DNA from 3 places in the Corynebacterium lehmanniae genome. Region 2 is predicted to be linked to each of the others. Evidence: predicted binding sites of a transcription regulator. Region 2 holds the regulator's gene; each other region holds the start of a gene.
The links. Region 2 encodes LexA, which represses DNA repair genes until DNA is damaged. Its sites were predicted from a motif close to CGAACANNTGTTCG; they were not measured.
Positions count from the first base shown of each region.

Region 1 (9,941 bases), 780 kb from region 2:
CGCCGGCTTCGAGGAAGACGCTGCCCACGCGGCGCTCGCCGTCGATGGTGGCGGGCGCGGTGAGCTGCCACGTGGCGTCCTCAGCGGTGGTGAAGCGGCGCTGGATAACCGTGTGCTCGGGGAAATGCCGCTGGAAGAAGTAGCGGTCCGCGGTGCCCTCCACCTCGACGATGCGGTGGATACCCACGTCGAGCTCGCGGATGCCCACGGGTTCGGTCAGCTGCAGGATGGTGGCGTCGCCGCGGGTGAGCCTGCGCGGCTGGTCCTTGACCAGGGTGACGCTGCGGCAGTTGCTGTGCCCGTCGCACAGCTGGACGGTGGTGTCCGCGGTGGCGGCGATGGTGACGTGCTCCTGCTGGGTTTGGAACTCGATCCAGGCGTCGCGGTCGCCGGGCGCGGGCCACCAGGCGGTCTCGCTTACGCCGTCGAAGGCGGAGGTGAGCGACTTCGACGCGTCGGGACCGCCGAACGCGCCGGCATCCGCGGCCGAGGACGACGCGCGGGCGAAGCCGTCGGCCGCCACCGCCGTGCGGGAGCCTGCGGAGGGGTAGTCCTTCACCCGGTTGCGCACCGTGCCGTCCTCCCACTCGGCGGTGAGGTAGCCGGACTGGCCGTCGATGGTGCCGTAGTTGCGCACCGCAAGCGCCGGGGTGTCGGTGACAACGTCGGCATCCCCGCTGGTCAGGCGCGCCGGGAAGTAGCCGAGCTCGCGCCACAGCAGCGGCAGCACCTCGCCGCCGCCGTCCACCGCGACCGGCTCGCGGTCCGTGTCCATCACATCCGCGTGCGGATCCAGCAGGAAGACGTCCACCTCGCCGAAGCTCGCGTCAGGCTCGCCCAAATTCGGCGTGCGCGGTTGGCGCTCAAGGTCGCGGCGCACCACCACCGCGCCCACACCGATGGAACGCAGCGCTTGCCTATCGACGAGCTCCGCCTGCCCCTCCAACCCCCGAATCGCCTCCGGATCCACCAGGGGCACCGCGTCGCGGAACGCGAAACGCGCCTGGGTCAGCGCCTGGATCGGCTCGTCACGCGTCCACCCCCAGCTCTGGCGCGCGAACGATGTCGGCGGGACCACTAGCGTGCGGGTGCCAGCCGCGTGCTGGTTCAACCACTGGCCCGCCGCGACCCAGTCCTCGGACACCTCGTTCCATGTGCCCTCCGGCAGCAGGCGCAGCGACCACGCCGGCGCCACCGCCACTGTGGCGGCAAGGGTGATGCCGACAGCCTTCGGTCGGTTCACGTTCGCGGCCAGGTGCCCGGCGCCGAGCGCGAGCGGCAGGTGGACCAGGGGGTCGAATTTGTGCAGGTTGCGGAAGGGGGCGAGAGCACCGTCGTAAAGCGAAGTGCTCATGTGCGCCGAGCCGAGCACCCAGAAGCCCACCGCGAACACCGCGAGCAACGGCCCGCGCCACGGCATGTCGCGGCGCGCCAGGCCCGCGAGACCGAACGCGGCGACGAGGCAGGTGGCGATGACGAACGTCGGCTCCGCCACCAGCAGGTGGCCGGCGGCGCGCTCCGTGTCCACGAACGGCGTCCAGCTGGTGGTGCCGCGCAGGATCTCCACCGGGTTGAGCCACGCGGTGGTCACGCCGGCGGACTCGATGAAGTCCGTGAACGGCGGGGAGTAGCGGCCCAGCACCAAAAGCGGCCCGATCCACCACGCGGACACCGCCGCCGCCCCGACGGCGAACTTGCCGGCGGTTTTATAAGCACGCCGCGCGATGAGCAGCACGAACGCCGGCAGGCACGCGGCGATGGTGGCGGTGGCGTTGACCGCGCCCATGCACGCCACCGCCACCACCGCCGGCGCCACCTGTGGGTTGCGGCGCGTCAGCGGGATCAGCGTCCACGGCACGAGCACCACCGGCCACGCCTCCGAGGAAATCGCGGTGAGAGTGGTCAGGATGCGCGGGCTCAGCGCGTACACCGCCGCCGCGAGGACCTGCGGGAACGTGCCGCGGATGCCTACGCGCCGCGCCAACGCGAGCGTGCCGGAGTACGCCAACCCCAGCAACAGCCACCACCACGCGCGCTGGATCAACCAATCCGGCACGTGCAACAGATCCCCCGCCAAGAAGAACGGCCCCTGCGGGAACAAATACCCGTACGCCTGGTTTTGCACCTGGCCCAGCGGAAACTCGTCCGTGTAGGCGTGGGTTGCGCGGCGCAAAAACCGCCCCGGGTCGGCGATCAGATCGAACTTCGTGTCCGCCGCCACGTGCCCCGGCGGCTGAGCAAGCACAACAACGAGCAGAACCAGCCAGCCCGCGAGGTGCGCGCGCATCCCCCGCACCAGCGCCTACTTCCTCGAGCCGTACTCCGGCCCGCCCAGCACCGCCTCATCCGCTGGCACCGCCGTACCCTGTGGCACCGCGGATTGCCCGGACACGGACGCGATGCCGAGCACCCCCACAACACCGAGCACCACGCCAACGACCGTGCTGGCCAAAACGGGCGCGGTGGCGCGCCGGGCAAGCGACGCCGGCAGGGCAAATACTCGATGGGACATGTCGGAGAAGCCTACCAGCAGCGGGTACAGTGACTGTGGTTTGAAACAGGGTTTGAAACAGCTTACAAGGGGACAGGTACATGCGGGCTCGGACAGGTGCGGCATTGCTCGCACTTGCGTGCCTAACGACGTTCAGCTTCGCCGGATGCGCCGAACAGTCTGAGGACAACGCTGCTGAGTCGGCGGTTTTGGAGACTGCGGTTGCGGGCCGGGAGGACGTCGACGAGCAAGAAGCCCCCGAGATGGTGCCGCCTACTTCGCCCCCGGCCGCGCCCGCACCCTTGTCGCCCGCGCAGCAGCGCGTGCCGGACGACCTGCGGCAAAAGGTTGCTTCGCTCATGGTGGTCGGCGTGGCCAACTACGACCAGGCGCGGTTCGCGCTGGACCAGGGTGTCGGCGGGCTGATCATCCCCAGCTGGGCTGAACCGGCGCTGCTGACCGAGGTGGGCCGCGACATCAACGCCCTGCGCGCCCAGTACCACCGGCCGTTCAGCGTCGCCATCGACTTCGAGGGCGGCCGCGTGCAGCGGCACACGCAGGTCCTCGGCGAATTTATGCCGCCGCGCGCGCTCGCCGGGCAGCCACCCGAGGTGATCCGCGGCACGGGCTACGACATCGGCCGATCCTTGCGCGCCCACGGCATCAACGTGGACTACGCGCCGCTGCTGGACCTCGACGTGACCGACCTGGACATCGTGGGCGACCGCTCCTTCCACGGCAACCCCGACGAGGTCGTGCGCGTGGCCGGACTGTTTTCGCAAGGGCTTATCGACGCCGGGGTGACCCCGACATTCAAACACTTCCCCGGCCACGGGCGCGCCTCCGGGGACACGCACCACCACCTAGCCGTCACCCCGCCGCTGGACCAGATGCGCGAGCTGGACCTGCGCCCCTACGGCCCGCTGCTGGAACAGTTCCCCCGCGCCAGCGTGATGATGGGCCACATGATCGTGCCTGGCCTCGGGCCGGACGGTGTGCCCAGCTCCATGAACCCGGACACCTACCGGCTCCTGCGCACCGGCGACTACCCGGGCGGCGTGCCCTTCGAAGGCGTGGTGGTCACCGACGACCTGTCAGGCATGCGCGGCATCCTGGACTACGCCCCCACCCGCGACGCCGTGGCCAGGGCGATCGGCTCCGGCGCTGACCAGGCGCTGTGGTCCTCCGGCGCGGACCTGCCCGGCATCATCGACCACATCGTGTGGTGCGTGCACAACGGCTACATCCCCGAAGCCCGAGTGGACGAGGCCGCAATGAGGGTGCAGCAGCAGCTCATCGACGTGGGGTTGTAGGCGTCTCTCCGGCTATGAGAGATCAAAGATCTGCATTACTGTGGGGCCCGTGACTACGGTGAAGGCAACCTCGCACAGGAAGGGCCGCGCAGGCACCGCCAAGGGCGGGCCGGGCGTGATGGGCCGCGGTGCCAAAATCACGCTCAGTGTGCTCCTAGGCATCCTCGCCGTGGCGCTCGCGATCTATCTGGCGGATCTGGCTACCCACCGGGGCAACGTCCCCCGCGGCACCGAGGTCGGCGGCGTGGACATCGGTGCCATGGCGCCTGATGAGGCGCGCGAAAAGCTGCAGGCCGAACTCGGCGGTGTCGCCGACAAGGCCGTGCCGGTCAAGGCGGGGGAGAAGGCCACCGAGTTCGTTCCCGCGAAGTCCGGCCTGGGCATCGATTTCGATGCCACGGTGGACGCCGCCGGCATCGAGACCGCTAACCCCGTCGAGCGCTTCCGCGGACTGTTTACCACCCGCGAGGTGGATGTTGTGCCGACCGTCGACGACAAAGCCCTGGGCGGCCAGCTCGACCGCATGATCGAAGAGCTGCACGTGGACCCCGTCGACGGCACTATCCGTGTGCAGGGCGGCAAGGCCGAAACCACCGACCCGAAGCTCGGCCAGGACGTGGACCGCACGACGCTTCGCGACGAGGTGACCACCGGCTGGCTCAACCCGGACGGAGTTGAGGTGGAGCCGAAAGAGGTGCAGCCCGCCATCAACGACGACGCCATGAAGGCCGCGCTCGGCGGTCCCGTGCGCGCCGCCCTCGACGGACCGATCACCGTCACCGGCAAGGACGGCGTCGCCGCCGCGGTGCCGCAGGACCGCATCGGCGAAATCGTGCAGTTCCCCGCGGTGGAAGGCCGCATTGCACCCGAGGTGAACCTGGATGCGGCGCGCACAATCCTGGGCGACCAGCTCGCGGAGACCGAGGTAGAGGGCAAGAACGCGCGCGTGCTGGCCGGAGGCGGCGTCGAACCGTCCGTCGACGGCTCCGTGGTGGACTGGGACGCCACCCTGGCCGGCTTTGAAAAGCGCTTGACCGGCGGGGCTTCCCGCGAATGGGACGCGGTGTACAAGGACGTGCCCGCGCAGTTCACCACCGAGCAGGCGCAGAACGCCACCTTCAACGACGTTGTCGGCTCGTTCACCACCAGTGGCTACTCGGGCGCGTCCGGCACCAACATTGCGCTGGTGGCCCAGACCGTCAACGGTGCGGTTGTGAACCCGGGCGAGACGTTCTCCCTGAACGGCTACACCGGCCCGCGCGGCCCCGCGCAGGGGTATGTGGAGTCCGGCATCATCCTCAACGGGCGCGCGGACACCGCGGTCGGTGGCGGCATCTCCCAGTTCGCCACCACTTTGTACAACGCCTCCTACTTTGCCGGCATGACGGATGTGGCGCACATGCCGCACTCCTACTACATCTCCCGTTACCCGGCCGGCCGCGAGGCAACCGTGTACGAGGGCGCGATCGACTTGCAGTTCCGCAACGACAGCCCGTACCCGGTGCGCATCGCCAACAGCGTCGGCGGCGGTGAGGTCACGGTGAGCCTGATGGGTGTCAAGACCGTGACCGTCGAGTCCGTCAACGGTGGCCGGTGGGCGCAGACGCAGCCCCAGCCGGTGAACGTCTCCGGCTCGAACTGTGCGCCGTCTTCGGGCGCGCCTGGTTTCACCACCTCCGACACCCGCATCATCTACGACCTCGCCGGAAACGAGCTCAGCCGAGAAACCCAGACCACGGTGTACGACCCGCAGCCGATCGTGCGCTGCGGTTAGCGGTTAGCAACTAGCCGCCACGCACCCCACACCCGCGCGGCACCGAATGCCGCGCGTCCATTGTTCACGCTATGTTGCCGCCCCGGTCGGGGCCGGCCCTGGACCCATCGCCGATGTCGAATAACGGCGGGTCGGTGATTGTCTGGTTCGGTGGGTCGTCGAACGCGGGGTATTTTTTCCGCACCCGCCTGATAGTCCTCTGACCAGGCGATTCCTGGTACTGGCGGGTCGTGGTCGGTGTCGGTGGCCCGCCGTCGGCGGGGTGGTGGGTGACGTCCCAGGTGGAGGGGTCTTTCTCGAAATGCCCCTTGCCGCCGGCGCCGTCCCTGTTGTCGTTGTTGCACATGTGGTGCTCGCGGCACAGGAGGACCAGGTTTTCCAGGTCTGTGAGACCACCGTGCAGGTACGACTGGGTGTGGTGGGCTTCCAGTTCCACGCCCGGCTTGGTGCACCCGGTCCAGGCGCACACCTGCTGCATGGCCAAAAGCACCAGCTTCTGCTCCACGCTGGCCAACCGCGCCCGCCCGAGGGACAGCGGCACCCCGGTGCACGAGTCCAGCTGCAGGGCGAAGGAGTCTCCCGCCAGTCCGAGCCGGACTATGTCCAACGCGGTCAACGACACCGAGGTGTTGGTGGCGAACTCGGTGTACGCGTCCGCCCCCATGAGGTCTTCCAGCGTCAGCGTTATCACCACGGTGCCGATGCCCTTGCGCGCCGCGGTGGAGGAGTTCGCGTGGTCACCAACGATGTCCATGAGTTGGTCGAACCGCCGCTGCCCGCGGGTGCGCTTGTCCTCGGCGCCGGGCGGCAGGTTCGCCCCGGGCGACTCGCCGGCGGCCAGCGCGGCCTCGAACGCGGCGCGGCTGGCTTTGTCGAAGTAGATCTGCCCCCAGGAACCGCCGTCGCTGTCCTCCTCGCCGAAAATCATGGTTCTCTTCTTAAACGCGGCGAGCGGGTCCTTGTTGCCCTCGTAGTCCCGGCCCTTGCGGTTGGCACGCTTGACCAGTGTGTTCACGTGCTTCCGCAGTTCTTCCGCGGACATCGTCTCCGCCGCCTCGAGCGCCTGCGCGTAGATCTCGTCGCGGCCCGGGTCCGAGTGCTCGTTGAGCTGCATCAGCGCCCGTTCGATGATGCGCTTCTTTTCCGCGTTGGCCTTCGCCGCGGCCTTCCGGGCGCGCTCTTTGGCCTTGCGCGCTTCCTCCTTGCGGCGTTCTTCTTCCTCGGCCTGCTTCTCGCGCTCTTCCTCTTCCATCAGCGGATCCGACGGCGGCGTCGGCACCTCGACCTCGCCGAACATCGTCTTCGCCTGGTTGAGCAGGCTAAAGGCGTCGGCCCGAGGGAGCCCGAGCTGCTTGGTCAAATACTCCACAGGGTGGTTCGCGCCGACCAGCCGGCCAGCCCCGTCGCGCTCGCACAGGTGCGCAAACGCGATGTTCGCGTTGGACAGCAGTGGAAGCGCCGCGTGCAGCCGCTCCATCGCCTGGTGCGTGGACAGCAGGTGGAGGGATTCGGGCTGCATCATGAGCGCCTCGAGAGCTTTCAGGCTATCGACGAGCTGGTCCACGTGGTGGTCAATCACCGTGGTCATGGCCGCATCCCTCCCTCCGGAAACGCACTGTCAACGAATGAACAATGCATACGCTACGACACGCCTCCGACACGACCCCCACAAACACAAACACATGTTCGAATAACCCTAAGCGGCCAGCAACTTTAGCTCGTCGATAAGCAATAGGTGCTCACTCAAAATGTGCAGGCGGCACATGGTCGCCCACCTCGCGCAGTAGCCCCCACGAGGTGAGCTCCGCATAGAGAGGAACACGAGGCATCAACGAATGGTGGGGCGCGTAGCCGTCGTACCACTGCCCGGAGTCGATGTTCGCCACGTCCGCACCCGGGACGGCCTCGAGCATCGACGTGGATGTCGGCGTAACCACCGTGTCCGCCGGCGAGTAGATGGAGGTGTACACGATCCCCGGCGCGGTGTCCGGGCCGCTCGCAAACTCGCGCAGCCAGGCGGAACCCGCGAGCTGCTGCGCCGCCCCCGGCGCGACCAGGGCGGTGAAGTGCGGGTGCTTCGAGGCGAACGCGCCCATCTGTCCTGCCATCCCGCGGAAGTCGGTGCCGTGGAAGTTGCCGCCCATCGCCACCACGCGCCGCACCTTCGCCGCGCCTCCGCGCGAGATGAACAGCTTGGTCATCAGCGCGCCCTGCGAGTGCGCCACAATGTCCACCTGCTCCGCGCCGGTTTTCCGCAGCACGCGGTCCACGTGCTCTTCCACATCCCCCACGATTGAATTCAGGTCCCCGGTGCCGAAAAACCCGGGCGCGATCATGTCGCCGTAGTCGTAGCCCCAGACCCAAAACCCCTGCTCTTTGAGCCTTTGCGCGTTCGCCTCAAACGCCGCGGTGCGCGAGTTGATCCCGTGCACGTACATCACCGGCGTGGGGTGTGTGGGCTGAAAATTCCGGTCGTTGAACGGCATCGGCGGGCGGTTTTGCAGCCCGCGCACCGCCCCGTACCCGGCCGCCAGTGTCATCATCGCGCTGCTGAGTTTCATCCTTTTGAGCATATTGCTTATCGACGTCCTCCGGCCCCACTTGCGGTAGACCAAGCGGTCTGTTATTGTCTGGTCCTGGATCAAGAAGTCCGACGCACCCTGCATAAGGGGAAAGCCTCCCGGCTCGTCGGCTGGCAACCGCGCACATCGCGCACGGTGCCCCCGGGAGAAGATCCGCCGGCACGTGCAACCGCCGCGCCGGAAGTGCGATTCTCAAAGGAGATCAACCATGTCCTCCGACATGAACGACATGTCCAACAAGTCCAGCCAGTCCATCTTCGCCGACGACTGGGCGCCCGCAACCCTGGGCAATGTCAACATCAGCACCGTCACCTTCACCATCGACGGCACCGATGACACTGTCACCGCGGAATTCCCGTCGGCAATGGAGGCCTTCGACTTTGTCGGCCGCACCGGGCCAAAGTTCGAGTACTCCGCCATCGAAGGGGCAATCCGCGACAAAAACGGCACCGTCATCCCGCTGCCAGAGCCGCCCGCTGAGCGCATCCCGTGCGGCCACGACCAGTGCGACCTGGTTGCCAACGGCCACAAGGGGCACTGGATCCCGGTGCTGCGCGCCGCCAACGGGCCCAAAGAAGACTGGCTGCCTATCACCATCATCGAGCACGACGGCAACAAGCTGATCTTTTCCACCGAAGACGGCGTGTACACCTGCTACCACCACGATCCGGAGCGCCTGGCCAACGCCGTTTCCTACAACCGCGAGTGGCCTGTGTTGCGCGGCGAATTTAACGGCCGAAGCTACCCGGTGAGCGTGGTGTCCTCGAAGCCGATCGGGCCCTGCAGCCACGCATAATGCTTTTCGACGACCTCCCGGACCCCACCGTCTTCCTCACCGCGACCCGCAATTTCCAAAACGGCCGCTACTTCACCGTGAACGTGGGACAGCTCTTGCTCACGTTTCGGTTCCCGAATTCGAAGGAGGCGCTGCAGTGCATCCGCCGCCTCGGGTTCCTTTTCGAGTATTCGCCGGGGCGCAAAGCGTTTCGCAACTCCTCCGGCGAGCTGATTTCCGCGCCGCCGGTGTGGGTGGCGCGACGTTATGTCGACGCGGACGAGTGCGAGGTGGAGGGGAACGGCCACCATGTGCTCGGCGGCGAGATATGGGATGCCACCATGCACACCGACGAGGACTGGCAGCCCGTGGAGGTCGTGGAGCAGACCGGTTTGCGCACGGTCATTGCCACACCAATGGGCGTTGACGAGGTCTTCCACCACGACCCGTGGGCAATGCAGTTCGCCGTGAAGTACTGCGTGGGCTACAACGTAATGCAGTGCAATTTTCCGGAGGAAAGCGGCATCAAGGACCCGTTCATCTCCCTCGCACGTGCGGACATGCGCCCGTGTTCGAGGCAGGTGTACGGCCCCGAGGTGCCGTGGAAGATCCGCTACTTCTTGTAGCCCGCACCCCGAAAAAGAAAAGAGAGCCGGCGACGAGAATCGAACTCGCACTCTCAGCTTGGGAAGCTGATGTTCTACCACTAAACTACGCCGGCAGCTCTGCCAACTTTAGCACCACGGATTCGCGGCCCAAAACAGGGAAGTACACTCTGATTCGTGTTGCTTTCAGATCACGACATCCGCGATGCCATTGACTCCGGCCACCTCGGTATCGAGCCGTTCGATGCCGAGCTCATTCAGCCGAGTTCGATCGATGTGCGCATTGACAAGTTCTTCCGCGTTTTCAACAACTCGAAGTACACGCACATTGACCCGAAGCAGGAGATGCCGGATCTGACCACGCTCGTCGAGGTGCCGGACGGCGACGCGTTTGTCCTGCA
Region 1 covers NZ_CP170998.1:2,417,368-2,427,308, forward strand. The annotation lists gene ACF3NP_RS11530 (alpha-(1->3)-arabinofuranosyltransferase domain-containing protein) at 1-2,287, opposite strand, end outside; gene ACF3NP_RS11535 (DUF2613 family protein) at 2,303-2,512, opposite strand; gene ACF3NP_RS11540 (glycoside hydrolase family 3 N-terminal domain-containing protein) at 2,593-3,804, shown strand; gene ACF3NP_RS11545 (VanW family protein) at 3,923-5,578, shown strand; gene ACF3NP_RS11550 (HNH endonuclease signature motif containing protein) at 5,643-7,166, opposite strand; gene ACF3NP_RS11555 (esterase/lipase family protein) at 7,318-8,139, opposite strand; SAM riboswitch class IV at 8,218-8,352, shown strand; gene ACF3NP_RS11560 (hypothetical protein) at 8,369-8,956, shown strand; gene ACF3NP_RS11565 (hypothetical protein) at 8,956-9,561, shown strand; tRNA gene ACF3NP_RS11570 (tRNA-Gly) at 9,586-9,656, opposite strand; gene dcd (dCTP deaminase) at 9,718-9,941, shown strand, end outside.
Region 1: ACF3NP_RS11550 (HNH endonuclease signature motif containing protein) is a predicted target of LexA. The motif match lies at 7,254-7,267, and genes of this name have one in related genera.

Region 2 (9,941 bases):
AGCAGGGGCTTATCGACGAAACACGTGGCCTGGTGGACGCCGGCCTCGTGCGAGAATCCACCGCCGGCCGCGCGATCGGCTACGCGCAGGTGCTGGCGATGCTCGACGGCGAGCTCACCGAAGACGAGGCCGTGGCGCAGACGATCACCGGCACGCGCCGGTACGTGCGCCGCCAGCGCTCCTGGTTTAACCGCGACCCGCGAACCGTGTGGCTGGACGCGGCCGGCGCGGACGTTGTGGGCGCCGCGTTAGACTCGCTGGCGTGAAATTTATCAAAGCGCACGCCACCGAAAACGACTTCGTCGTCCTCATCGACGTTGAGGACACCCTCGACGTGACCCCGGAGCAGGTCGCCTTCCTCTGCGACCGTCGCGCCGGCGTCGGCGGAGACGGGTTGCTGCGCGTGGTGCGCCGCGGGGGAACAGACGGCATGTGGTTCATGGACTACCGCAACGCCGACGGCACCGTCGCGGAGATGTGCGGCAACGGCATCCGCGCGTTCGCCCACGTGCTGGTGGCCGAGGGGCTGGAGGACGCCACCGAGTTCGACGTGGATACCCGCGCCGGCGTCAAGCACATCCGGGTGATCTCTGCCGACTGTGCCGATGCGATTGTGTCTGTGGGCATGGGCCGCGTTGAGGTCACCGGCGTCTCCACCGCGTCCATGGGGGAGGCCCAGTTCGCCGGCATCGGCGTGGACGTGGGCAACCCGCACTTGGCGTGCGTGATCCCGGGTATGACTTCTTCGGATCTTGCGGACATGGAGTTTACGGCTCCGGAGTTCGACCCAGAGTTCTTCCCCAAGGGGGTGAACGTGGAGGTGCTCACGGAGCTGGATCAGGGAGGCGTGCACATGCGCGTGTGGGAGCGCGGCGTGGGCGAGACCCGCTCCTGCGGCACCGGTACCGTCGCCGCCGCGCAGGCGGCTCTTGCGGACGCGGGCATCGAAAACGGCTCCGTGATCGTCAACGTCCCGGGCGGGGCCGTTGAGGTCGTGCTTGACGGCGGCGAGGCCACGATGACCGGCCCGTCCACGATCGTGTTCCGCGGGGAGCTGGCGGACGAGCTGTAAGCCGAAGACCTACGCCGGGCCGATGTCTTTCGCGGCCCGGCGTGCGTCGTCCCAGGCCTCCTGCAGTTCGAAGGCGCGCTCGTCGGCGACAGTCAGGATGCGCTCCAACTGCGCCTTGTCGGTGGAGGTGGACTCCAGGTAGCCGTCGATGCGCTCCAAAAAGCGGCGGGCTGAAGAAGCCCGCAGGAGAAACTCGTTGACTTGCGGCACCGAGTTATCCGGGTTGGCCAGGGCAGGGTAGTGCAACGTGCGGTCCGCGATGTCGGAAGCGGACGCACCGTGCTGCAGCAGCTCGTAGGCGTCGAGCACCTCGGCGATGTCGTCGCGCGCATACTGCAGCGACGATCGGATCGCCAGCACCTCCGGGTCAATCTGCACGCGTCGCACGAGCAAGATTGCCCCGATGATCAGCAGAGCCGACAGCATTAGACCCGGCAGTTTGAGCGTGAACACCAGCAGCACAACGGCAGCGAGCACGAGTGCGCCGATCAGCGCTCTTGAGAGATCCCTGTTCGGTGAGCTCATCGGGAAGCCCCTGTAACGGCTAGTGGCCGCCGCACCCGCAGGATCCGCCGCAGCCCCCGCAGCCGCTGCCGGAAGGCGTCGGAATGGAGCCGGCCATCACGGCGGTGCCCGCGATCACGGAATCGCGTGCGGGCAGCTCGCCGTCGGGCAGGCACACGTCGAACGGGAACGCCGCATCGACGGAGACGTGGATGAAGCGCTGGCCGGTCAGCGCGGAGGTGCGGTACTCCGCCTCTAGCACGCGGGCCGAAAACTCGGCGCTCGCATCCGGGGTGGTGGCGCTGCCGCTTGCCACGGCCTCGGCGCCGGGGGAAGCTACGGTGCCGACAACGGCGCCCGGGTGCAGGGCCAGGTAGGCCTCGGTGGATTCGTAGCGGTCCACCGCCAGGCCCAGGGCTGTGACGGACAGTTCCTGCCACTCGAGCGCGGGATCGTCCACAAGCAGCGGCTCCTGCGCGAGGTTCACTGTCAGCGACGCCATGGCGTTGCCGCGGGGGTCGACCACATCGGCAAGCGCGACGACGTCGTTAAGCGGCGTGATGTGCGCATAAGTGCGGGTGACCGACTCGAAGCCCGCGAAGGTGGCGAACGGCTCCACAGCCAGGATGTTCAGCTGCGCGCCAGACGGGTCGGTGTACTGGATCAGCTGGCCTCCCCGGACTTCGCCGACGACGGCGAGGCGGTCGGTGGCGATCGCGGCTTCGACCGCGTCCTGCCACTTGTTAAAGCTCAAGCCGAGTGCGGAAAGATCGGTGCTGACTGCTGTGCTCATGGCCGTAGATTCTAGTCAATCGCCCCAACCGGGAAGAATCCTGGGCCTTGCCGCGTTTAATCGGGTAGATATGGCAGTGACAGATTCAACACACAGGAAAGATCGCTTTTTGCTTGAAGACGAACTGACGCCCGAGCAGCGCACCCACGACGAGCTGCTGCGACAGGCGTTTCGCCACAACGAGCCACAGCCCGGTGCGGAACCCACGGTCGGTGCGCTGGACCTCGCCGACCGCAACGCGTTCCGCAGCGTTACCGGAGCCACCGAACTCCGCTCTGAAGAACAGACCGACGGGTACGAGGTTGAGTACCGCAAGCTCCGCCTGGAGGAAGTGCTCCTCGTCGGCGCGTGGACTGAGGGAACCACTGCGGAGATGGAGGCGAGCATGTGGGAGCTGGCGGCGCTGGCGAAAACTGCTGGCGCCGACGTGCTGGACATGCTGTACCAGAAGCGCGACAAGCCGGACCCGGGCACCTACATCGGCTCAGGCAAGGTGGCGGAGCTGCGCGAGATCGTGCAGGCCACCGGCGCGGATACAGTGATTTTCGACGGCGAGCTCTCGCCGTCGCAGATGATCGCGCTTGAGGAAGCGCTAAAGATCAAGGTGATCGACCGCACCATGCTTATCTTGGACATCTTCGCCCAGCACGCGAAGAGCAAAGAGGGCAAAGCCCAGGTGAGCCTCGCGCAGATGGAGTACCTGTACAGCCGCACCCGCGGTTGGGGCGGCAACCTGTCGCGCCAGGCTGGCGGCCGCGCCGGCTCCAACGGCGGCGTGGGCTTGCGTGGCCCCGGTGAGACGCGTATTGAGGCGGACCGCCGCCGCCTGCGCACCGAGATGGCGAAGCTGCGCCACCAGCTGCGCGACATGACCACGGCGCGCGAGGTCAAGCGCGCGCAGCGCCAGCGCTCCACCATCCCGAAGATCGCGATTGCCGGCTACACCAACGCGGGCAAGTCCTCGCTGATCAACGCGATGACGGGTGCCGGCGTGCTGGTGGAGGACGCGCTGTTTGCCACCCTGGACCCGTCCACACGCAAGGCGAAGCTCGCGGACGGGCGCAACGTGGTGCTCACCGACACTGTCGGGTTTGTGCGCCACCTGCCCACGCAGTTGGTTGAGGCGTTCAAGTCCACGCTTGAAGAGGTCGCCGGCGCCGACCTTTTGCTGCACGTCGTGGACGGTTCGGATGCGTTCCCGCTGAAGCAGATCGAGGCCGTCAACGAGGTGCTCGCCGAGGTCACCCGCGATTCCGGCGAGGAAATGCCCCCGGAGATCGTGGTGGTCAACAAGATCGACGAGGCCGACCCGCTGGTGCTGGCCGAGCTGCGCCACGCGTTTGAAAAAACCGGCCGCACGGCAGTGTTCGTCTCCGCGCTGACCGGCGAGGGGATTGAGGAGCTTGAGGCGCGCATCGAGCAGCACCTCAACTCCGTTGACGCGCACGTGACCATGGTGGTGCCCTACACCCGCGGCGACGTGGTCAGCCGCGTCCACGACGAGGGCACGGTGCGCTCGGAGGAATACGAGGAGGCAGGCACGCGTATCGACGTCCGATTGCCCCGCGTCCTGGCCGAGCAGTACGCGGAGTTCGTAGTCAGCTAGCTATCGGTTGAGCTTCGCCGCGGCATCATCGTCGAGGATGACCGTGGTGCGCGGGTGGTTCTGCAGCACCGACGCCGGGCAGCCCGGGGACACCGGTCCCTCCACCAGCGCCTTGACCGCGTCGGCCTTGTTCGGGCCGGTGGCGATGAGCACGATGGTGTGCGCCTCCATGATGGTGCCCACGCCCTGGGTCAGGGCCTTGCGCGGCACCTGGTCCTCGTTGTCGAAGAAGCGGGCGTTGTCCGCCACCGTGGTGGGGTGCAGGTTGATTTCGCGCGTGCGCGAATCAAGGGCGCTGGGCGGCTCGTTGAACGCGATATGGCCGTTGGCGCCCACACCGAGGATTTGCACGTCCACGCCGCCGGCGGCTGCGATGCGCTGCTCGTAGCTGCGGGTTTCAGCCTCGGTGTCCGCCGACAGGCCGTCGAGAGACTGCACCTTTGCATCGTCGATGTCGACATGGCTGGTGAATTCTCGGCGGATGGTGGCGTAGTAAGACTGCTCGTCGGAGCGTTCCAGGCCGACGTACTCGTCCAGGAGGAACGCGTCGCACTGCGCGAAGCTCAAGCCTTCCTCGCGGTGGCGGCGGATCAACTCCATGTACGTGGGGGTCGGGGTCGAACCCGTGGCCAGGCCGAGGGTCGCGCCGCTTCGCACGAACGGTTCGATGATGTCGGCTGCGGACACGCCTACTTCTTCGGCGGTGGGGCGCACAATGATTTCCATGGTGCTCAAAATAGCAAGGCCACACTGAGAGCTATCTACTTTGCCCGCCAGGCACCCCCGGCACAGGAAAAATCAGTGGAGGGGTGATAATGGCATTTCGTGACTAACACTTTCGGCTGGACCATTCACGGAGACGGGCGCACAGTGCGCCCCGGGGCTGTTGTCGCCCCGGACGAGCGGCTGAGCTGGCCGCGCACCATCGGCATCGGCATGCAGCACGTGGTTGCAATGTTCGGAGCCACACTGCTGGTGCCCACCCTGACCGGATTCCCGGTGAACACCACGCTGCTGTTCTCCGGCCTGGGCACCATCATCTTCTTGCTGATCACCCGCAATAAAGTGCCCAGCTACCTGGGTTCGTCCTTCGCCTTTATCGCTCCGCTGACGGCTTCGCAGCAGTATGGCGTCGGCGCGCAGCTGGGCGGGGTGCTGCTGACCGGTGTGGCGCTCATCCTTGTCGGCATCGTCGTTGAATGGGCGGGCAAACGCGTCATCGACGCGGTGATGCCGCCCGTGGTCACCGGCGCCATCGTCGCGCTCATCGGCTTCAACCTGGCGCCGACCGCGGTGTCGAACGTGGAAACCCAACCCTGGGTCGCGGCGGTAACGCTGCTGACGGTTGTGGTGGTCACCGTGGCCACCCGCGGCCTGCTCTCGCGTCTATCCATCCTCATCGGCGTGCTCGTCGGCTGGCTGTTCGCGGCCTTGACGGGCGGCTTGGGTGAGGACGCACTGCAAACGATCGCCGACGCCCCGTGGATCGGCCTGCCGCAGTTCCACCGCCCGGAGTTCCACGTCTCCGCCGTGCTGGTGACCCTGCCGGTGCTGGTCGTGCTGATCGCGGAGAACGTCGGCCACGTCAAGGCCGTATCCGAGATGACTGGACGCAACCTCGACGACATGCAGGGTCGCGCGCTGATCGGCGACGGTATCGCCACCACGCTCGCCGGCGGCTTCGGCGGGTCCGGCACCACCACCTACGCCGAGAACATTGGCGTGATGGCGGCGACGAAGGTGTACTCCACCGCAGCGTATTGGGTCGCCGCCGCGTTTGCGATTGTGCTGGCGTTCATCCCGAAGTTCGGTGCCGTGATCTTCACCATCCCCGCCGGCGTGCTCGGCGGCGCGTGCCTGGTGCTCTACGGGCTCATCGGCATGCTGGGCGTGCGTATCTGGCAGGACAACAAGGTGGACTTCACCGATCCCGCGAACCTCACCGCGGCCGCGGTCGCGCTGATTGTGGGCATCGGCAACCTCACTCTCGATGTGGGCGCTGTAACGCTGGAAGGCATCGCGCTGGGCTCCGTCGGCATCATCGTGATCTACCCGCTGATGCGTTGGGCGTACGACACCTTGGGGGAGGGGCAGTACCGCAAGGACTTCGAGGTGCCGAAGCCGTCGACGTTCTAGCGTCCGGTACTTGCTGCACGCGAAAACGCCCGGGCGACGTGTGCCCGGGCGTTAGCTCGTCGTAAAGCGAAAAGCGCTTACTCCTCGTCGAGGTTCTGCTCGATCAGCGCCGCAATCTTCTCCACGGCATCGGCGTTGTCGGAAGTGACAGTGACCTCGTCGCCGTGCTCCGCGCCCATCGCCATGATCATCAGCGAGGATGCGGCATCGGTCTCGTCGTCCTCGTCGCCGCCGACAAGCGTCAGCAGGATCTCGTCGTCGTACTCGCCGGCAGCATCTGCGATCACCGTGGCCGGGCGAGCGTGCAGCCCGACGGTGGAACCGACCTTCACAGTCTTGGAAGCCATTCGGGTGTCCTTTCCGTTGTTTTTCATTCAGGTCTGCAACGAGTGTAGGTCGCATGCATGCGAAGGTGCCACCATTTTCGCGCAGAAAGTCAAAGAACGCCCCTGTGGAAGACGTCGGGTGGCGCCCCGAGGGTTACTGGGGTTGCGCGAGCACGACCTCGATACCGTGCGAGCGCAGTTCGTCCACGAACGCGGAGGGCGCTTCGGCGTCGGTGATCACCACGTCGACGTCCGTAAGCGGCGCGAAGCTGACCACATAGTCGTTGCCCAGCTTCGTGGAGTCGCACAACACGACAACCCTGCGGGCGTTGGTGACCATCGCGGCCTTCACCGCCGCCTCCTTGGCGTCCACAGTGGACAGGCCGTGGCCGATGGACAACGCGTTGGTGCCCACGAACGCCACGTCGGCGCGCAACAGAGCGAGGGTGCGAAGCGCGGTACTGCCGACGACTGCCTGACTGATCGGCCGGACTGAGCCGCCGAGAAGCTGCACATCGTGCAATCCGGAATCGCTCAGCTCCAATGCAGTGGGGATGGAGTTGGTCACCACCGAGTACTCCCGGTCCCCGCGGGTCTCCGCCAGACGCTTGCCCAGGCTGCTGATCGTCGTGCCCGAGTCCAAAAAGATGGTGCAACTTTGCGCATCCGGCACGAACTGCAGCGCGGTTTCCGCAATCGCGGCTTTAGCGGCAAGGGAGGCGCGCTGACGCGTATCCAGCGGAATTTCCGTCGAGCGGTAAGACTGGCTCGCCACCGCGCCGCCGTGGACGCGGTGCACAGCGCCTTCGTCGTGCAATGCCGAAAGGTCACGGCGGATGGTCTCCGCGGTGACGTCGAAGCGCTGCGCCAACTCAGTGACGTTGACGCGGCCTTCAACTGCGGTCAAAGACGCGATTTGGCGTCTACGCTCCTCGGCGTACATCGATCTCCTGCGCTTGTCGCTATGTGATTTCCGGTCTGTGGGGCTGCGGCTGCTCGATGCAAACGCACCGACTACAGCGTACGGAACACCGAGATGACACGCCCCATGATCTCCGCTTCGTCGCCCTTAATCGGCTCGAAGGCATCGTTGTGGGGCAACAGCCACACACCGGTGGAGTCGCGATGGAACTCCTTGACCGTCGCCTCACCGTCGAGCAACGCCGCGACGAACTCGCCCTCCTCGGCGTTCGGCTGGGAGCGGACAACCACCCAGTCGCCGTCGAGGATGCCGGCGTCGCGCATGGATTCGCCGACGACCTTGAGCATGAACACATCGCCGTCACCGAGCAGCTCCTCGGGCAGGGGGTAGTAGGTGTCCACGTTTTCCTCGGCGAGGATCGGGGCACCCGCGGCAATCTGTCCGACTACCGGCACGTAGCGGGCATTGCCAGAATCTTCCGGCTTCGCCTCTTGCGGCTTGCGCTTCTTTCGGCCGGCTTCCGGCATTTGGCGCAAGTCCACGGCGCGGGGCTTGTTCGGGTCGCGGCGGAGGAATCCCTTCTTCTCCAGCTCTTTGAGCTGGTATGCGACAGATGAGGTGGACTGCAGCCCGGCCGCGTCACCGATCTCGCGGATGCTCGGCGGGTAGCCACGCAGGACCACAGCGTCTTGGATGACCTGGAGGATCCGGCGCTGGCGGTCTGACAGCGCGTTGTAATCCGGGTTGCCTGGATCGGACTTCTTTCGTGCCATGACGTTCTCCTTGGACTCGGTGGCGTTGTGCGCCTACGAACCTACCAGATAGGGCACTCATGTTCGATGGGCGCAAGCATTGGGTGGACACGTATCGAACGTGATGCTATAAATCGAACACGTAAGCGTATTCGAACAAATGAACGTTAGAACGTTCGAGCGTGTCGGTGCCGAACGTAGAGTGTGCCGCAGAAAGAAGGGAGACACACCATGTCAGTTGCAATCAATCCAGTACACAACACATTAGTTGGACGCACCGGAGCCGCATCTGTGGTCCCTCCGGCAGAAGTCTGGGATGTTGATTCCGCGCCGAAGCGTCGAACAGGCGGCGCCGGTGTTCGAGCGATTTCCGGCTCTCATCGAACGGATGCTCGCTCATCTGCCAAGGGGAGTCTTGACGGTTCCTCCAATGTGAACGCGTTCGAAACACGGCACGAGACGCGCGATACGCTCCTGCTCGGCGTGTGCATGACTGCGGCGCTGCTTATCGGTTCGGCATTCGGCGGTGTTTTCTCGGCGCAAACAGAGGATCCTTCGTCCATGTCCAGCGGCCAGGCGGCTCATTCGGCTGTGGCGGCAACTGCGCGCTAGGCAGGGCGTAGACTCACGGCTACGCCAAGCCTTGAAAACTCTGGGGGTGGAAGACCATGTTTTGTCCTTTTTGCCACAACGAGCAATCTCGTGTGACTGACTCGCGGCTGGTCGAAGCCGGCTCAGCAATTCGCCGCCGCAGAGAGTGCACCGAGTGCGGGGGGCGTTTCACCACAGTGGAAAAGGCCGTCCTCACTGTTGTGAAACGCAACGGCGTGAGCGAACCGTTCGACCGCGACAAACTCATCGTCGGCGTGCGCAGAGCATGCCAGGGCCGCGATGTCACCGACGACGCATTGAAGCGTCTGGCCCAAGAAGTGGAAGAGACTGTGCGCGCGCAGGGCAGCTCGCAGGTGCCCGCCCACGAGATCGGTCTGGCCGTCCTCGAACCGCTGCGTGCCCTCGACGAGGTGGCGTACCTGCGCTTCGCGTCCGTGTACAAGTCGTTCGAGAGTGCGGACGACTTCGAATCCGAAATCCGGCTCATGCGCCGCCGCGACCGCGAAGACTTCTAGCCTGCGGCCACGGCGCTAACGCAGCGCGTCAATCTTCTTCTCAATGCGACGCTGGCTCACCGGTCTCGGCGTGCCCAGCCGCTGCGCAAACAGGCTCACCCGCAGCTCCTCAATCAGCCACAAGATGTCCTTGTAGGCCTTGGTCTTTGTCCGGCCCGCAGGCAAGGACTTCATACGCTGCGCCAAGTAAGCCTTCACCGAATCAATCACGGACTGCCGGTCGGCGTCGCGGTCCGGATCTAGGCGCATGTCCTCCAACCGGATCCGCATCGCGTCGATGTAGCGGGGCAAATGCTGCAAGTGGCCGATGCCGTGGACAGTCACCGCGTGCTTCGGCAGGAAGAACTGCAGCTGCGACGTCATGTCGTCGATAGCTGGGCCTTCCCACTGCCGCAGCTCCGCTGCAATGTTCGCGTACTCCGCGAGTGCCGGCGCCAACGTGACCACCACACGGCGCACACCTCCTGCGACCTGGGGCCGGATTTCGCCCACCAGCGCGTCGAACTCCTCGGGGGAGCGCACCGGCCCGCCGGAGGAGAACATCAGGTCGCGGATCACAGCGACGCGGGCGTCCTCCACAAGCCCATCGGCGCCGCCGTGCGGGTAGCGGTCCACCGCCACCTTCTGCCGCAGCGGCAGCCCCTTGGTCATCTGCCCCGCGTTGACCGTGATCTCCCGCAGCAGCAGCGTCAGCGTCGCCGTG
Region 2 covers NZ_CP170998.1:642,237-652,177, forward strand. The annotation lists gene miaA (tRNA (adenosine(37)-N6)-dimethylallyltransferase MiaA) at 1-266, shown strand, start outside; gene dapF (diaminopimelate epimerase) at 263-1,072, shown strand; gene ACF3NP_RS03065 (hypothetical protein) at 1,082-1,597, opposite strand; gene ACF3NP_RS03070 (hypothetical protein) at 1,617-2,369, opposite strand; gene hflX (GTPase HflX) at 2,440-3,975, shown strand; gene nagB (glucosamine-6-phosphate deaminase) at 3,976-4,701, opposite strand; gene ACF3NP_RS03085 (solute carrier family 23 protein) at 4,801-6,111, shown strand; gene ACF3NP_RS03090 (HPr family phosphocarrier protein) at 6,189-6,458, opposite strand; gene ACF3NP_RS03095 (DeoR/GlpR family DNA-binding transcription regulator) at 6,592-7,380, opposite strand; gene lexA (transcriptional repressor LexA) at 7,452-8,132, opposite strand; gene ACF3NP_RS03105 (hypothetical protein) at 8,343-8,723, shown strand; gene nrdR (transcriptional regulator NrdR) at 8,780-9,238, shown strand; gene hrpA (ATP-dependent RNA helicase HrpA) at 9,254-9,941, opposite strand, start outside.

Region 3 (9,941 bases), 200 kb from region 2:
CGGCCAAAAAGCTCGCGAAGTGATCCGCCGCGCGCAGGCGATGGCATTCTAGCCGGATCCCTAAACAGCCACTCCACCGCCACGACGGCGGCGGTCGCGGCAAAGGCGAGGAACCACATGTCGTAGAGGCGGTGGTTGCCGCTGCCCTTGAACGCCAGCGCCACGACTATTGACGCCCCGACGGTCACCCGCACCACCCAAGCCGGCGGCTTAAACGTGCCAGCTAGCGAGATGACGGAGGCGTAGTACCAGGGCAGCGTCACCGCGTTGGCGGCAAACGCCACAGTGTATGCGGCGGTGGTGCCGGCGACGGCGCGGCGCTCGTAGGCCTCGCCGCGGCGGGGGCGGAAGATCCACCACACCACCGCCAGGCCAACCAGCATGAGCACGGAAAAGACGGTGCGGGTCCAGCCGAGGGCGGTGTTGTAGCGGAACGTGTCGTCGAAAAGCTGGAGCACCGGCGTGATCAGTTCGGCGGCGAGGGTGGGGCCGGCGAGCGGGTTGATCACCTTCGAGTTGCCGGTGATCTCTTCGAGCCACCCCCAGGTGGTGCCGGATGCCCACGTGACCAGCTGGATCACGGCGACGTTGACGGCGAGCGCCCACGCCCCGCCAGCCACGAGCATGCCGGCGGCGCCAAGCGTGGTGGTGCTGCGGCGCTGGACCATCAGCCAAACCACGAACGGCAGCGCCACCGCGGCGGTGGCTTTCAGCGACACCGCCAGGGCGATCAGCGCGATGCCGGGGGTGCACCAGCGGCTGCGCAGGCACGACAGAAGGCCCACGCTGACCAGACCGACCATGACGGCCTCGTTGTGCATGCCGCCAATGAGGTGCAGCAGCATCACCGGGTTGGCCGCGCCCAGCCACAAAGCGAGCGCGGGATCGCCGCCGATCTGCGTGGCAATGCGCGGCAGGGCCCACACGATCAACGCGAAACCCGCCAGCGAAATCAGCCGGTAGACCACCAGGCCCAACGTGACGTTCTCGCCGACCAGCCACGTCACCGCCTTGCCCACGCCGAGGTGCAAAGGACCGTACGGCGTGGTGGTGTTGCGCCAGTCGTGGGAGACCTCCCACAGGTACGGACCCGGGTTGACGGCGGCGCCTTCGGAGTACGGGTCGAAGCCGTCGCGAAGCATCGCTCCCTGCATGAGGTAGGAGTACACGTCGCGCGACAGGATCGGCGCGGACAGCGCGAGAACGCCCGCCCACCAGCACACGCTGCGGCGCACCTGCGCCAGGCCGGGCCGGGTTTTCCACAGCAGCACCCACGCCACCACCAGGCCGAAAATGCCGGCGGTGAGCAGCACGTCCATCAGCGCGCGGCCGTGCCCGTAGGACAGGTGCTCCAGGCCCACCGCGCGCAGCAGGCCGCCGCGGTAACGGGTCGCGCCGGCGCCGAACGAGCCCACGGCGATCAGCGCGCAGGCGGCAACGCCCAAATGTTGCGGGCGCATCACATCCGCCGGTCGGTGGCCTTGTGCGCGAGCACGGTGAGCGCTTCAACGGCGGCGTCGTTGATGCCGGCGCCGGCCAAAAAGCCCAGGCCGGAGGCGGTGAGCTCCTCGATGCGCGCCTCCACCGCGTCTTCCGCGCCGCTGGAGCGGATGAGCGCTGCTAATCGACGCAGCTCCGCCTCGTCCTCCGCCCTACCAATCCCGTCACGCAGTTCCTGCGCGGCGGCCGGGTCTGCTTGGTCCAGCAGCTCGAGGGCCGTGGCGAACAGTTCCGTGCGCTTGCCTTCGCGGATGTCGTCGCCGGCCGGCTTGCCGGTGACCGCCGGGTCGCCGAACACACCGAGCAGGTCGTCCCGCAGCTGGAACGCGATGCCGATGTCGCGGCCGTAACCACGGAAGGCGTCGATAAGCGACTCGCCCGCACCCGCAAGCGCCGCACCCAAGTGGAGGGGGCGCTCGATGGTGTACGCCGCTGTCTTGTAGCGGTTGACGCGGTTGGCCATCTCCACGGATTCGCTGCCGAGGCTCTCCAGCATCATGTCCAGCAGCTGGCCGCCGATGACCTCGGTGCGCATGCCCACCCACGGCTCCGCGGCGCGTGCGAGCGCGTCCTGGGAGACGCCGGAGTAACGCCACATGTCCTCAGCCCAGGCGAGTGCGAGGTCGCCGAGCAGGATCGCCGCGTTCGTACCGTAGAGCTCCGCGGAGCCGAGCAGGCCCTGGCTGCGGTGCTCCGCTTCGAGCGCGCGGTGCACCGTGGGGTTGCCGCGCCGGGTGTCGGAGGCGTCGATGATGTCGTCGTGCACCAGCGCGCACGCCTGGATCAGCTCCAGCGAGCTCACCGCGCGGAGCACTGCCGCGGGGTCCTCGGTGCCGTGAAGACCGCCGGCGCCGACGAACCCGGCCCATCCGTACGTGGGACGCACGCGCTTGCCGCCGCCGAGGACAAATCGCCGCAGGTGGCCCACGGCGTGGGCGACAGGCTCACCAATGGTTTCGACAGCCTTCGCGCGCTCGTCAAAAAACGCTGCAAGATGCTGCTCCACCTGTGCCGGTACGTCCTCGAGCCCAAGATTTTTCACGCCCACGCTCCTCGTGCCTGAAAATTCATGCTTTCCCTGCAAACCCTACCCAGTGCGGTTTTGCAGATCGAGGGCGAGGATGGCGAAGGGCCGTTTATCTCCCTCATAGAGGAAATTGCGCGCCACGTCCGTGAATCCGAACTTTCGGTAGAGACCGAACGCGTTGTTCGCCTCGCCCGCAGCTTCCGGCGTGGACAGCAGCGCCCAGCGTGTCGGGGCTTCCCGCAGCAGCTCCGTGAGCAGGCGGGAGCCCAGACCATTGCCTTGCAGGGCAGGGGAGACGTGCACCTCCGCGACCTCGAAGTAGCTGCGCAGCATGTCCCGGTCCTGATCTGTGATCCCGCCGTTCGCCTCCATCGCGCGCACGAGCTGACGGTCCCACCAGCGCTCGCGGGTGCCGATGAAGCCGTAGGCGATGCCCACGACTTGGCCGCCCTCGATCGCCGCGATCGCGGTGAAACCGGGGGAGCGCACCTCGCCCTTCCACACCTGGATGCGTTGGCGGCGCATGGCCCTCGGGTACCCCATGGCCTCTATATAGATGTCCACGAGCGTTGGGGCGAGCATGAGGAACTCGGCTGCCGTGAGGCGCTGGATGGTTGCAGTCACCCCTCTATGGAAGCACTTGCGGGTGCTCGGCGTGGCAAGAACCCAAACAATGATTCGAACAAATGTGCCCTTGGGTGCCGGGTGGTGTCGAACGGGTGTTTTAGGGTGAGCTCATCACTTGAACGAAAGCAATGTTTACGCAGGAGGAAGCGATAATGGGAAGCGTAGTTTCGGCAACAACCGGCGCGGTCTACGGGCGGGGTGCCCGTATAAACAAGACCGACCAATTCCTGGCCGCGGCCGAGGAGCTGATCGGTCTGGCGCACGATGATTTCGAGGCCGGCCGCCACGACGTGGCAATGGAAAACGCCTATCGCGCGGCACTTCGGGTCGCCGGGGCGCGCAACGCGAGCTCGCCGATCGTGCGCAAGCGCAAGCGTCTGCCCACAAGCGCGTGGGACAAGCTCGCGCTCACGGGCGACGACGGGGCGCACTGGGCGGCCGTGTTCAAGCGCTATTCGGCGCAACGCGGCAGGGTGGCGTCCGGCATTGAAACGGATCCGGGCGCGGTCGTCGTGCACCGCTTGCTTGCGGATGCAGAGGAGTTCTACCTGTCCACCAGGGCGGGGGAGGCGCCGATGGCCGCCTAGCGGGACGAAGGTGGGGCACGGGAACAATCTGCGTACCATGGCCGTTATACGGATAACGTCAGTCCGCCATCGGTATCTGGAGAGTGAGCAGTGTCTCTATCTGAGCAGGAAATGCGGGCGTTGCGCGAAATTGAGCAGTCTCTCTTCGCGGACGACCCGAAGTTCGGCAGCAGTGTCGTGACTGAATCTGGCTTCGGTTCTGCACCCAAGACCGGTCAATTGACCATGCGTAGCGTCGCGCTGATCGTCCTGGGGCTCGTGCTGCTGCTCGGCGGCGTGGCGCTGGCGAGCCTGAGCATTTGGACGATTGTGCTGAGCATCATCGGCTTCGCCGTCATGCTCTTCGGCGGCATCATGGCCCTGCGCACCCCGTCGCACCAGTCGTCCCCGTCCGCGCGCTCGTCCCGGCAGGCGAAGCCGCGCACCCAGCGCAGCGCAAGCATGGAGGAAAGCTTCCGTCGGCGTTTTGAGGATCGCCAGTAGCGCCTAGCCCAAGCGCCTTCCCGGCATAGCGGGAGGGCGCTTTTTTCGTGCCCGCCCCAAATCCCCCACTTCTCCCCACCTGTGCCCCAAAAGCGCCCAAACCTGGGTGCAGGCGTTCCACTCGGGACGAAAGCCATGGGGTTAAAGAGGTGAAAAGTGGCGTGTGTGAGCCGTGATTCTGGCCCGGTCGGGTAAACTCCCCACGGCGAAATAGCGGCTTTGAGCTGTGAAAACGCGACACGCCAGAACAAAAAACTGCCGAGGTGTGGCGTTTGTGGGGGAAAGTGGGTTAAAGTGGGGCTCAGCGGAGTGACGTGGCGCGCATCTTGACTACGTGCGCGGTGCGGAACGAAGCCGAGAAAATTTCACAGCCAACGTCAGAAAGTGAAGGAAGGTAGGTCGCCGGATGTTTCTGGGAACCTACACTCCCAAGCTCGACGACAAAGGTCGCCTGACGCTCCCCGCGAAGTTCCGTGAGGATCTTGCGGACGGGTTGATGGTGACCAAGGGGCAGGACCACTCGCTTGCGGTGTACCCGCGTGACGAGTTCGCCGCCCGCGCCCGCAAGGCCGCAGCGGCATCCCGCACAAACCCCAAGGCGCGCGCGTTTATCCGCAACCTGGCTGCCAGCGCGGATGAGCAAACGCTCGACGGGTCTGGGCGAATCACCCTGTCCCCGGCGCACCGGGAGTACGCAAGCCTTTCCAAGGAGTGCGTGGTCATCGGGTCGGTGGATTTTCTCGAGATCTGGGACCTCGAGTCCTGGAATAAGTATCAAGAAGAGACTGAAGCTGCGTTCTCCGCGGCGGATGACGACGACATTCTCTCCGGTCTGCTGTAGGGCTGACTACCCGGCAGCAGGCATCGACTACGGAGAGCGTGTACGGACTCTGTCCGGGGCGTGAAGCGTTCTGGTGTACTTCCCCGACATCAGAACAGCCGCCCCGGGCAGGGCTCTATGCGCTCCCCGCGCTGACATCGCTGACACACCGCACGAGCTTGGGACACTAAAGGGACACGGAGGGCATGGCATGGCGAACTTCACGCTCGCTGACGACCCGCACGGTCACGTCCCCGTCATGCGCGAACGCATGGCTGAACTGCTCGCGCCCAGCGTCGAGAAGTTCGGCGCAAATGCGGTGCTTATCGACGGCACGCTTGGCGCCGGCGGCCACACCGAGCACTTCCTCACCGTGTTTCCCAACGCCCGCGTGATCGGCGTGGACCGGGACCCGAACGCGCTGCGTCAGGCGCAGCAGCGCTTGGCACCATTCGGCGACCGCTTCACCGCAGTGCAGTGCCGCTTCGACCACGTCGACGAGGCGGTGGCGGACAACACCGGCGACATCTTCGACACGGCCCGCGAGCACGGCATCGCGGGCGCGCTGTTCGACCTGGGCGTGTCGTCCATGCAGCTGGACCAGGAAAAGCGCGGTTTTTCCTACCGGGGCGACGCCCCGCTGGACATGCGCATGGATCAGACCCAAGGCATCACCGCGGCCGAGGTGCTCAACACCTACAGCCACGGCGACCTCGCCCGGATTTTGAAGACCTACGGCGACGAGCGTTTCGCCGGCAAGATCGCCTCCGCCGTGATGGCGGAGCGTGAGCGCGAGCCCTTCGACCGCGCCGCGCGTCTGGTGGAGCTGCTTTACGCCACCATCCCGGCTGCGACCCGACGCACCGGCGGGCACCCCGCGAAGCGCACGTTCCAGGCGCTGCGCATCGAGGTCAACCGCGAGCTCGAGGCGGTGGAAAACGTCGTGCCCGTGATCACCGACCTGCTCGGTGTCGGCGGGCGCGCGGTGTTCATGAGCTACCAGTCCCTGGAAGACAAGATCGTCAAAGCCGCGTTCAACGAGCTCACCACCTCCAAGACCCCGGTTGGTCTGCCAATGGACCTGCCGGGAACCGAGCCGGAGTTCCGCACCGTCACCCGCGGCGCGGAGAAGGCCCCGGCGGAGGAGATCGAACGCAATCCCCGCGCCGCACCCGTGAGGGTGCGTTGCATTGAAAAACTCAGCCCCTCCCAGCCCACCCACTAAGCCCGACAAAGGACGGACACCATGGCCGCACGAGCAACGAGATCGGCAACGCTGACCCGTAACCAGAGCCGCACACAGGGCCGCACCCCGCGCCGCACTGAGCACCCGGCCAACCGCGTGCGCACCATGCCGGGCGTGAAGCCGCACGTGGAGCACCCGAAGTCCCGGGGCCGCCTGGGGTCGAATCAGGTGGTGTCCGTCCGCGGGCGCCGCGTGGCCACCACGAAGGCGCGTTCCAAGTTCTCCTCGCTATCCCAGATTGCATTGCCGCTGCTGGTGGTTGGCATCGCCGCGGCTATGATCTTGTCCGGTATCGCAACTACGCAGACGTTTGCGATCCAGAAGCTACAGGCGCGTGAGCAGGAGCTGTCCAACGAGGTCGAGTCCCTCAATCGCGACTTGGAGGACCGTCGTTCCTCGGCGGCGCTTGCGCAGCGCGCGGATTCCATGGGCATGGTGCTCGCCGGCGAGCCGGGTGTGGTCGCAGTCAATGAGGAGGGCCACGCTGAGGAACAGCGCCCCTACAACCCGGAGTCGGCCACCAAGCTGGTGGATGTCAACGGAGAGGGAAGCCCCACCTCCCGCGCCTCGTCGGACAACCGCGCGACGAAGGAGCTGGAAGACGCTCTGACTCAGCGTCCGGGACGCGCCGCGAACGCTCCGCGCCTTGACAATTTGGCGCCGTACCAGGCCAACGTTGCGGCCCGGCCGTAGCGGAGGGCGTGGCGCACCTAGGTATCTGCCCGGGGGCGGGGCATGATGGTTGTCGACAAAACGGCGGGTACCAGCCAGTGGATATGGGAGGTGAGCAGTGCCACGCACTCACGCTAACGCGCAGGTAAGGCCAGAGAAGCCAGCGCCGGCTTCCCAAAAGCAGATCACGGGTACGCGCGTGTATTGGCTTGCTATCGCTTTCTTGGCGGTGGCGGCCTTGCTTATTGGACGCCTGTTTTGGGTGCAGGTGATCATCGGCGACGAACTGCGCGAGCAGGCCAACGATCAACGCAGCCGCACCTATGTGGACCGCGCGCGCCGCGGCGAGATCGTGGACCGCGACGGCAACAAGATGGCATACACCATGCAGGCGCGCTCTTTGACGGTGTCTCCGGTGCAGCTGCGCAAGGAGCTCAAGGAACAGCAGGAACTTGAGATGCGTGTGGACGGCATGTCCCCGGAGGACATCGCCGCCCAGGTCGATGCCCGCGTGGAGGACAAGCTGCGCACGATGGCCAACGAGATCCCGGGGATGATCGGCGACGGGGAAGTGGTGCGCGACGCGCCAGCGAATACCGCCACCGGCGAGCCGACCACCAAGGTCGGACAGGTCAGCGCCAAGGAGATCCTGGACAAGCTGCACGCCGACACCAGTTATGAGGTGCTGGTGCGCAACGTCGATCCGGATGTGGCCGCCACCGTCGCGGATGCGTTCCACGGCATCGCGGCGGACCACCAGGACATACGCCAGTACCCGAACGGCGCGGTCGGCGAGAACATCATCGGCAAGGTGTCCATGGACGGCCAGGGCCAGTTCGGCATGGAAGCTTCCCGCGACGCGGATCTCACGGGCATCGACGGCCGCTCCACCGAGGACGTTTCCGCGAACGGCCAGTCCATTCCGGGCTCGCTTCGCGACGTCGTTCCGTCCGTCGGCGGCGCCCAGATCGAGCTGACCATCGACCTGGATCTGCAGACCTACGTCCAGCAAACCCTTGAGCAGGCAAAGGCCAACTCGCTGGCCAAGCAGGCCCAGGCCGTGGTGTTGGACGCCCACACGGGCGAAGTGCTTGCCATGGCCAACACCGACACGATCAACCCGAACGGCAACGTCGAGCAGCAGGTGAAGCAGGGCAAAGACTTCGAAAACCCGAGCGTGTCGCACCCCTTTGAGCCCGGCTCAGTAGCCAAGGTGATCACCGCCGCCGCGGCGATTGATCAGGGGCTGACGGACCCGTACGAGGTGCACCAAGTCCCGGGGTCCATCGACATGGCGGGCGTCACGGTGCGCGACGCGTGGGAGCACGGCGTCATGCCGTACACCACCGCCGGCATCTTCGGTAAGTCCTCCAACGTGGGCACACTCCAACTCGCGCAGCGTCTGGGGGAGGAGCGGTTCTGGGATTACCTGAACCGTTTCGGCATCGGCCAGGGCACCGGCATCGAGCTGCCCAACGAGTCCGCCGGTCTGCTGCCGGTGTTGGAGCAGTGGTCCGGCGGCACGTTTGCCAACCTGCCCATCGGTCAGGGCATGAGCTGGACCACGCTGCAGATGGCCGGGGTGTTCCAGACCATCGCGAATGAGGGCGAGCGGATCCAGCCGCGGATCATCCATAAGATTACCGGCCCCGATGGGGAGGAGATCGCGCAGGAGGAGCCGCAGCGCACCCGCGTGATCAGCGAGGAGGCCGCGCGCACCACGCTGGACATGTTCCGCGCCGCGTTCCAGGAGGACCCGGCCGGCGTCAACAACGGCACGGCCCAGGGCAACAACCTGGAGGGCTACCAGTTCTCCGGCAAGACCGGCACGGCCCAGAAGGTCAACCCGGATACCGGCGCGTACTCCAACAGCGCCTACTGGATCACCTTCGCCGGCGTCGCGCCCGCGGACGACCCGCGCTTCGTCGTCGCCGTCATGCTGGACGAGCCGCAGCGTGGCGTGCTTGAGGGCGGCAACGGCGGGCAGTCCGCGGCCCCGATTTTCAAGCAGATTTCTGGTTGGCTGCTCAACCGTGAGAACGTGCCGCTGAGCCCGCCTGCAGAGCCGTACCCGTTGCAGGGCCAGTAGAAACAGATGGAGGTCTGACAAATGACAAGCTTGCAGCAGCTCGCCGACATCGCTGGCGCGCGAATCGTCAACCCGCCGAGCGCGGATGCGCCGGTGACCTTCGTCGGCCTGGATTCGCAAAACGTCGAGCCCGGCGGCCTGTTCGCCGCGCTGCCCGGCACCCGGGTGCACGGCGCGACCTACGCGTTCGACTCCGCCGCTGGCGCCATACTTACGGACGAAGCCGGCCTGGCGATCATCCAGCAGACTGCCGACCGCCGCCCGGTGCTGGTGGTTGAGGACGTGCGGGCAATCTTGGGCTATGTGGCGGCTGAGGTGTACGGGCACCCGTCGCAAAGCTTCACGCTCCTCGGTGTGACCGGCACCTCCGGCAAAACCACCACCACCTACATGCTGGAAAAGGGCCTGACCGCTGCCGGCTGCAAGGTGGGGCTGATCGGCACCACCGGCACGAAAATCATGGGCCGCGACGTGGCCACGGAGCTGACCACGCCCGAAGCGCCGATGTTGCAGCGGTTGTTCGCGCAGATGCGCGACGAGGGCGTGACGCACGTGGTCATGGAGGTCTCCTCGCACGCCCTGATGCTCGGGCGCGTCACCGGCGCGGACTTCGACGTCGCCGCGTTTACGAACCTTTCCCAGGACCACCTGGATTTCCACCCGACCATGGAGGATTATTTCCAGGCCAAGGCGTCGTTTTTCGACCCAGCGAGCGAGCAGCACGCCGCGCGCAGCGTCATCTGCGTCGACGACGAGTGGGGCCAGCGCATGGCCGAACTTGCCGAGGCGCCGGTCACCGTCGCCACCACGGGCGACGCCGATGTGACCGCGCAGCTCGTGCGTATCGACGACCAGGGCTCCCAACGCATCCAGCTCACCGCCGACGACAC
Region 3 covers NZ_CP170998.1:441,903-451,843, forward strand. The annotation lists gene ACF3NP_RS02130 (Rv2175c family DNA-binding protein) at 1-52, shown strand, start outside; gene ACF3NP_RS02135 (alpha-(1->6)-mannopyranosyltransferase A) at 1-1,460, opposite strand, end outside; gene ACF3NP_RS02140 (polyprenyl synthetase family protein) at 1,460-2,542, opposite strand; gene ACF3NP_RS02145 (GNAT family N-acetyltransferase) at 2,588-3,151, opposite strand; gene ACF3NP_RS02150 (SAV_6107 family HEPN domain-containing protein) at 3,307-3,741, shown strand; gene ACF3NP_RS02155 (DUF3040 domain-containing protein) at 3,853-4,224, shown strand; gene mraZ (division/cell wall cluster transcriptional repressor MraZ) at 4,631-5,065, shown strand; gene rsmH (16S rRNA (cytosine(1402)-N(4))-methyltransferase RsmH) at 5,256-6,269, shown strand; gene ACF3NP_RS02170 (hypothetical protein) at 6,291-6,983, shown strand; gene ACF3NP_RS02175 (peptidoglycan D,D-transpeptidase FtsI family protein) at 7,162-9,051, shown strand; gene ACF3NP_RS02180 (UDP-N-acetylmuramoyl-L-alanyl-D-glutamate--2,6-diaminopimelate ligase) at 9,073-9,941, shown strand, end outside.
Region 3: ACF3NP_RS02150 (SAV_6107 family HEPN domain-containing protein) is a predicted target of LexA. The motif match lies at 3,240-3,253, and genes of this name have one in related genera.